DNA from 2 places in the Fodinicola acaciae genome. Region 1 is predicted to be linked to the other one. Evidence: riboswitches for the same ligand, from Rfam matches in the RefSeq annotation. Region 1 holds a riboswitch; the other holds the start of a gene.
What was found. A riboswitch is a leader RNA that binds a small molecule or an ion and turns the genes downstream of it on or off. The one in region 1 is predicted to bind cobalamin.

Region 1 (3,802 bases):
GCCGAGAAAGTCCTCCGCGCCAAGGGTTTCCAGTGACAGCGGGTCGATCGCGTACGGACTGCCGCACAGATACCAGGTGGCCAACACCTTGCCACGGTGGAAAATCACGTCGGTGTTGGCGTTGTCCTTCAGCGGCAGGCCGCGCGCGTTGCCAAACGGGTTGCCCTTCGGGTTTTCCATCACGCCGGTCCACAGCGCCTTGCCGGCGGCCGACTCGGCCTCGAAGGCTTTGGTGCGGATCCAACGATTCCGGTAACGTGCCTTTCCATTTTCCAGCTGTACGGCGTGCACCATGCCGTCGCCGTCGAACCAGTGATAGCGGCCGTCCGGCCGATAGCGCGGATTGGGTCCGTTGCGCAGGTAGACGCCGTTGAGATCGGCCGGAATCTGGCCGATGACCTGCAGATTGTCCGCGTCGATCTCGGTGTCGACCGGCGCGTACACGCCGAGCAGGTAGGGGTTGGGCTCGGCGCCGGCGACCTGTGCGACGGCAACAGGCTGGCTCGTCATCACCCCAGCCTGGCCCGGATAGCCGGACCCGTCAATAGGCTTCGCTTGTTGTAGCCAGTTAGAATGCGCGGGTGACCGCGCCATTGTTGCGTACCCTGGACCTTCTCGGCGACCAGTGGATTTTGCTGATCCTGCAGAGCATTTTCCTGCGCGTCCGGCGATATGACGACATCCAGCGCCGGCTCGGGATTTCGCCGACCGCGCTGTCCGGCCGGCTGTCCGACGCGGTCGAGGCCGGCGTACTGGTCAGGGTGCCCTACCAGAGCAGCAACCGGACGCGGCACGAATACCGGCTGACCAGCCGCGGTTTGGATCTGTGGCAGCTGTTGACGGCGATCTGGACCTGGGAACGCGACTGGATGAGTCCGCGCGGCCTGCCGGATCTGCTGCACCGGCCGTGCGGCGAGGTCACCTCCGCGCCGCTCGGCTGCGCGGACTGTGGTCAGCCGGTGCGGCTCACCGAAGTCGCTTTTCAACAGCGTCAGCCGCTGATGCTGACCGGCCAGGCACAACGGCGGTTTCGACGTACGGACAGCAGCCGCTTCGCCGCCGATCCACTGCTGTTTTTCCCCACCACGATGGAAATGCTTGGTGACCGGTGGTCGGTCGGCCTGCTGAGTGTCGCGTTTTTCGGCGGCCGGCATTTCTCCGAGTTCGAGCGCGCGCTGGGAATTGCTCCGAGCGTGTTGTCCGGTCGGCTGGCGCGGCTCGTGGAGCTCGGCATCATGCGTACGACCATCGGCACCACGCGCACTGACGCGCGGGCGTATCACCTGACGGCGAAAGGTCGCGCGTTTTTTCCCACGCTGGTGTTCATCGCCGACTGGACGCTCACGCAGCATCCGGCGATCGAGCCGACCGTGCTGATCACCCACACACCGTGCGGCAGCACTCTGGCGCCTTGCCTGCTGTGCTCGTCGTGCGGCCACGTGCTCACGAGGACGACGGTCCGGATCCAACCGCGAGATTGACCGAGGAGACGGTCCAGGACGGTCCGGAGCGTGACAACGCCGTGCGGCTGAGCGGTGAGACGTCGATCCGCCAGAAGGACCGCGGCGGCGCGGCGAGCGCGTGGACGAGCGCGGCGCGGACGACCGCGGCGTGCGTGACGGCGACCGTACGCCCCTCGACGGTCTCCAGCCACGCGCCGACCCGCGCGATCAGCGACTCGACGGACTCGCCGCCGTGCGGAGTCGCGGCCGGGTCGGTCAGCCATAATGCCAGGTCAGCCTGGTCGACCTCGGTGAGCGTACGGCCGCGCCACGCGGCCACGTCGAGGTCGGCCAGAGGCGGCTCGACGGTCGCCGCGAAGCCGAGGCCTTCGGCCGTACGCCGGCATCGACGCTCCGGGCCGGTCAGGAACGTGCCGGCGCGCAGGCCGATGGGCGGCACCGGCGCGAGCAGATCGTCGTCGTCGATCGCGAAGCTGGCCGCGCGTGTCGCGGCCGTCGGCGCGTGGCTGATGAGCGTAAGCCGCGACGTGAGCATGCTCTCCTCGATTGACACCACCTTGGCCGGCAGCCTAGCGTTCACTCGTTCGACGGCAATGAGGAAGCCGGTGAGAGTCCGGCACGGTCGCGCCGCTGTGAGCGAGCCTCAGCTCGCGAGTCAGACCCTCCGTCGTCGTCCGCACCGCCGCAAGGGTCGCGTCAACCCAGGAGGAGAAGCTGTGAGCGCCATCTCGACACCCCAGGCCAGGCCGGAGCCGATTCGCATTCCGGTCAGGGAAATCCTGCCGTGGGCCATTTTCGTCGCGGCACTGGCCGTCGTGCTGCTCTACTTCGTCGGTGCGGAGGAGGGCGCAACCTCGCTGATCTCCGGCCATTACGTGCACGAATACGTGCACGACGCGCGTCACCTGCTCGGCTTTCCCTGCCATTAAGCCACGATCATGAGGATGCTGCTGATCCGCGGCATGCTGGCCGGCCTTGCCGCCGGCGTGCTCGCGTTGGTTTTCGGGCGGATTTTCGGTGAGCCATCGGTGAACAGCGCGATCTCGTTCGAGTCGGCGATGGCCGCCGCGACCGGCGAGCACGAGGAACCTGAGCTGGTCAGCCGCGCGGTGCAGAGCACCCTCGGACTGGCGACGGGTGTGCTCGTCTACGCGCTGGTCTTCGGTGGACTTTTCGCGCTGGCGTTTGCCATCGCGTACGGCCGGATCGGTCGGATGAGTCCGCGGGTGACCTCGGTCGTCATCGCGCTGGTCGGATTTCTGGTCACCTTCGTGGTGCCCTTCCTGAAGTATCCCGGAAATCCGCCGGCGGTTGGCAATCCCGACACGATCGGCCAGCGTACGGTCACGTATTTCACCATGGTCGTGCTGTCGATCGCGTTGGCGGTGGCCGCCGCGTACGTCGGCCGCCGGTTGGTGCCACGTCTCGGAGCGTGGAACGCGACACTGGTCGGTGCGGCGGTTTTCGTTGTCGCCGCGACGATCGTGGCGATCCTGCTGCCGGCGGTCGACGAGGTGCCGCCGGGTTTTCCGGCCGCGGTGCTGTGGAACTTCCGGCTCGCCTCGATCGGCACGCAGCTGGTGATGTGGACGACCATCGGCCTGGTGTTCGGCGCGCTGGTCCAGCGGCCGCTGACCGAAGGAGCGGTCGCGACGGCGGAATAGCGGCGTACGCCCGGCGGTTGTTCATGTCGTGAACGAACCGATCAAAATCGACATCTGGTCCGATATCGCCTGTCCGTGGTGCTACATCGGCAAGCGACGGCTGGAGGCCGGCCTGGCCGAGACCGGTGTGCCGGTCGAGATCGAATACCACAGCTTCGAGCTGGTGCCGGACATGCCGGTCGACTACGACGGGTCGCACGCCGACTTCCTCTCCGGCCATCTCGGCGTCACGGCCGAGCAGGTCAAGGAGATGAACGCGCGAGTCGGCGGCATCGCGGAGTCGGTGGGGTTGCACTACGACTTCGAGCACATGCATCCGGCCAACACCGTGAAGGCGCACCAGGTGCTGCACCTGGCCAAGGCCAACGGTGTGCAGGAGGCGATGAAGGAGCGGCTGCTCGCGGCGTACTTCCTGGAAGGACGCAACCTCGCCGACCACGCCGCGCTCGCCAACCTGGCTGCCGAGGTCGGCCTGGACCGCGACGAAGTGCTGCGGGTGCTGGAAAACGACGAGCTGGTCGACGCCGTACGCGCGGACCAGCGGCTGGCCGCCCGTTATGGCATCCGCGGCGTGCCTTTCTATGTGTTCGCCGGAAAGTACGGCGTGTCAGGGGCGCAGGAGTCCGAGGTTTTCGCGCAGGTGTTGCGAAAGGTGGCTGAGGATGGCTGAGGACG
Region 2 (3,802 bases), on a different contig from region 1:
TGGGCGTCGGCCGGGACCTGCAACTCGTCGAGCGGGGCGATCCAGGAATCCCTCCACGGCCTGAACGTCTTCGCGGGGAGATCGAGGGAATGCAGCGATACGGCAAGCTCCGCGATCCTGGTCATCCACGACCGGGGTTGCGCCGGATTCAGATCGACATGCCCCGGCAACCGTGTCATCAGCAACGACGGCGCGCCCCCGGTCGAAGCGCCAGCGACATCGGCAGCCAGGATGCTCGGAACCGGGAGCCCGCTTCCGGCCACCACCCCAAGGTTGGCGATCTCCTTCTCCAAGCTCTCTTGCAGCCCAAGCCCGGCCGGGTATTGTCGCAGTACGACGAAAGTCCGCACCCCACGTCGCTCGACAGTCAGCCGGTTCACCGCGGAGCAGACGCCACCGGTCAGTCGGCGACAGCCAACGACGCGACTGCCCCGACCCATCGACGCCGCCACCCAGGCGAAAGTCTCCGCGGAGGGCCGGCGCTGCACGAACCGGCCATCCCTCCAGTCGCCGTCGCTCATGAGCGCGAGCCTATTCGCCCGCGGCGCTCGCCAGACGGTCAATATCGTCGCGGCAACGACGCGGCGGACTCCAGGCAGGAGTCCGCCGCCTGCCGTCACAGCTCCGCGCGGACGTGCCGGGTCGCGGCGACGAGGTTGGCCAGGGTGGCGCGCACCTCGGGATAGCCGCGGGTCTTCAGGCCGCAGTCGGGGTTGACCCACAGCCGGCCGGCCGGAAACGAGCCGAGAGCGGTACGCAGGTGCGCGGCGATCTCGTCCACCGACGGCACTCGCGGTGAGTGGATGTCCCACACGCCGGGTCCGACCTCGTTCGGATAGCTGGCCCTGCTGAGGTCGTCGACGATCGCCATGTTGGACCGCGCCGCCTCCAGGCTGATCACGTCGGCGTCCATGTCGATGATCGCCTGCAGCACGTCACCGAACTCCGCATAGCACATGTGTGTGTGGATCTGCGTACGGTCGTCGACCCCGGAGGTGGTGAGCCGGAACGACTCCACGGCCCAGGCGAGGTAGGCCGCGCGACCGGCCTGGCGCAGCGGCAGTGTCTCGCGCAGCGCCGGCTCGTCGACCTGGATCGCCGCGATGCCGGCCGCCGCAAGGTCGGCGACTTCGTCGCGCAACGCCAGCGCGACCTGCGCGGCGGTGTCCGCGTGCGGCTGGTCGTCGCGTACGAACGACCAGGCCAGCATGGTCACCGGGCCGGTCAGCATGCCTTTGACCGGCTTTCGCGTCAGGCTCTGCGCGTACGTCGACCAGCGGACGGTCATCGGTTCGGGCCGCGACACGTCACCGACGATGATCGGCGGCCGTACGTAGCGCGTGCCGTACGACTGGACCCAGCCGTGCGTGGTCGCCAGGAATCCGTTGAGCTGCTCGGCGAAGTACTGGACCATGTCGTTGCGCTCCGGCTCGCCGTGCACCAACACGTCCAGGCCGAGCGCCTCCTGTTCGGCGACCACCGAGCGGATCTCCTCACGCATCGCCTGGTCGTACGCCTCGGCCGTCAACGCACCGGACCGCAGCGCGGCACGAGCCTTGCGCAGGCTCGCCGTCTGTGGAAACGAGCCGATCGTGGTGGTCGGCAGATCGGGCAGCGCCAGCCGTTCGTGCTGTGCTTGGCGGCGTTTGTCGTAAGGACTCGCGCGATGCCGATCGGTGTCGCGCACGGCTGTAACGCGCGCGCGTACGGCATCGACGCGGACGATCGGCGAGGCCGCACGCGCGGCGCGCCGAGCGGCGTTGACTTGGAGCTGCCCGGCGATGGCGTCCCGGCCGTCGGTCAGGCCCTTGGCCAGGGTGCTGATCTCCTGCAGTTTCTGTGCCGCGAAAGCGAACCAGCCGGCCAGCTGCGGATCCAGATCGCGCTCGAGCGTGACGTCGATCGGCACGTGCAGCAACGAGCACGATGCCGACACGTCGACGGTCTGCGCGAGACCGAGCAACGTACCAAGCGTCGACAGTGCCGCCGGCAGGTCGGCGATCCAGATGTTGCGGCCGTCCACCACGCCGGCGACCAGCCGCTTGCCGGGGATGCCGCCGGCAGCGGCGAGGTCGGTGAGGTTGGCGGCGGCCGGCCCGGTGAAGTCCATTGCCAGGCCTTCCACGGCCGTGCCGGCGAGCACCGGCAGCGCGTCACCGAGCCGGTCGAAGTATGTCGCGACCAGGATCTTCGGCCGCGACCTTTCCGCGCTGAGCGCGTCGTACGCGCGTTTCGCCGCCGCCAGCACGGCCGGCGGCTGGTCGGTGACCAGCGCCGGCTCGTCCAGCTGGACCCACTCGGCGCCGGCCGCGCGCAGATCCTGCAGCAGCTCGGCATAGCACGGCAGCAGCCGGTCGAGCAGCCTCAGCGGCTCGAAGCCGGCCGGCGCGCCCGGCTCCGGCTTGGCCAGCAGCAGGAACGTGACCGGACCGACCAGCACGGGCCGGGTGACCATGCCGGCCTCGGCGAACTCCTCGAGCGGTTTGGTCGCGTCGAGCCGGAACTCGGTGCCGGGTCCGAGCTCTGGGACCAGGTAGTGGTAGTTGGTGTCGAACCACTTGGTCATCTCCAGCGGAGCGGCGTCGGCGGTGCCGCGCGCCATCGCGAAATAGCGGTCGAGGCGGTCGGCCTCCGCCTGGTGCCGCGCCGGGATGGCGCCGACCATGATGGCCGTGTCCAACATATGGTCGTACAACGAGAAATCGTTGCTCGGGATCTCGGCGATGCCGGCGTCGCGTAGCTGCGCCAAACGCTGCAGTCGCAGCTCACGCGCGGCGGCCAGGAGCGTGTCGGCGTCGGTGGCGCCGCTCCAGTAGGACTCGACGGCCTTCTTCAGTTCCCGGTTGACACCTTGCCGGGGAAAGCCGTACACCGTTGCTGCCATGGGCTCTCCTTCGCGAGTCCACTGCGGACCGCGCAGGTGAGCGTCGGCGCCCAGGACCGAGCGCACCGACCGACCCACCCACGAGGTCGCGGCCAACCGCCCCGCGGTCGCGGGACGGGCGCTGGCAGGTCTTCGGACTCGTGAGCACGACCGGCTGCTCGCCGGTCACCTACCGGCCGTCGCTTCCCAGGCCCGTGCGGACCCAGTGCCGTCCCTCGTACGGGACAGACGGCTGTCGTTCTCACTCACCGCTGCGGGGCAGTCCCGGACTCGCACCGGGTTCCCTCTTGCCTCGCCGTCCACACGACACACGTGGACCGCGAACCAGCTGCGCGGCCAACTCTAGTCAGTCGACGAAGGAGTCGAACATGCCTGGCTGGTACGAGCCGGCCGGCGTACGCACGATGACGTTGATGCGGTTGGCCGCGTTGATCAGTGCGACCAGCGACACGAGCGCGGCGAGCTGGTCGTCGTCGTAGTGCTTGCGCACCTGCTGCCAGGTCTCGTCCGACACACCACGGTGGTGGTCGGCGATACGCGTGCCTTCCTCGGCCAGCGCCAGCGCCGCGCGCTCCGCCTCGGTGAACACGGTCGCCTCACGCCAGGCGGCGACGAGGTTCAGCCGTACTGAGGTCTCACCGGCCGCCGCGGCGTCCTTGGTGTGCATGTCGGTGCAGAAACCGCAGCCGTTGATCTGGCTGGCCCGCAGGCTGACCAACTCCTGGGTGGACTTGGGCAGCGACGAGTTGCTGATCACCATGCTGGCGTTGGCGAACCGCTTGCCGAACTTGGCGGCGAGCTCGTTCTCGAACAGGTTGATACGGGGTTCCATGACGATCGTCCTCACTCGTGTTGTGGACTGGACGAACACGAGATGCCGGCGATTCGCCGCGTGTGACAGTGACGAGGGCCACTGTC

Region 2: linked by a shared signal. The riboswitch ahead of metE (5-methyltetrahydropteroyltriglutamate--homocysteine S-methyltransferase) and the one ahead of GNX95_RS25545 (CbtB domain-containing protein) in region 1 are both predicted to bind cobalamin.

Annotation. Positions count from the first base shown of each region.
Region 1 is NZ_WOTN01000002.1:2,171,440-2,175,241, forward strand. It holds gene GNX95_RS25530 (carotenoid oxygenase family protein) at 1-510, opposite strand, end outside; gene GNX95_RS25535 (winged helix-turn-helix transcriptional regulator) at 582-1,481, shown strand; gene GNX95_RS25540 (histidine phosphatase family protein) at 1,444-1,998, opposite strand; adenosylcobalamin (AdoCbl) riboswitch at 2,038-2,177, shown strand; gene GNX95_RS25545 (CbtB domain-containing protein) at 2,180-2,392, shown strand; gene GNX95_RS25550 (CbtA family protein) at 2,402-3,127, shown strand; gene GNX95_RS25555 (DsbA family oxidoreductase) at 3,156-3,797, shown strand.
Region 2 is NZ_WOTN01000001.1:1,088,787-1,092,588, forward strand. It holds gene GNX95_RS05000 (phosphotransferase family protein) at 1-521, opposite strand, end outside; gene metE (5-methyltetrahydropteroyltriglutamate--homocysteine S-methyltransferase) at 617-2,884, opposite strand; cobalamin riboswitch at 2,991-3,229, opposite strand; gene GNX95_RS05010 (carboxymuconolactone decarboxylase family protein) at 3,231-3,716, opposite strand.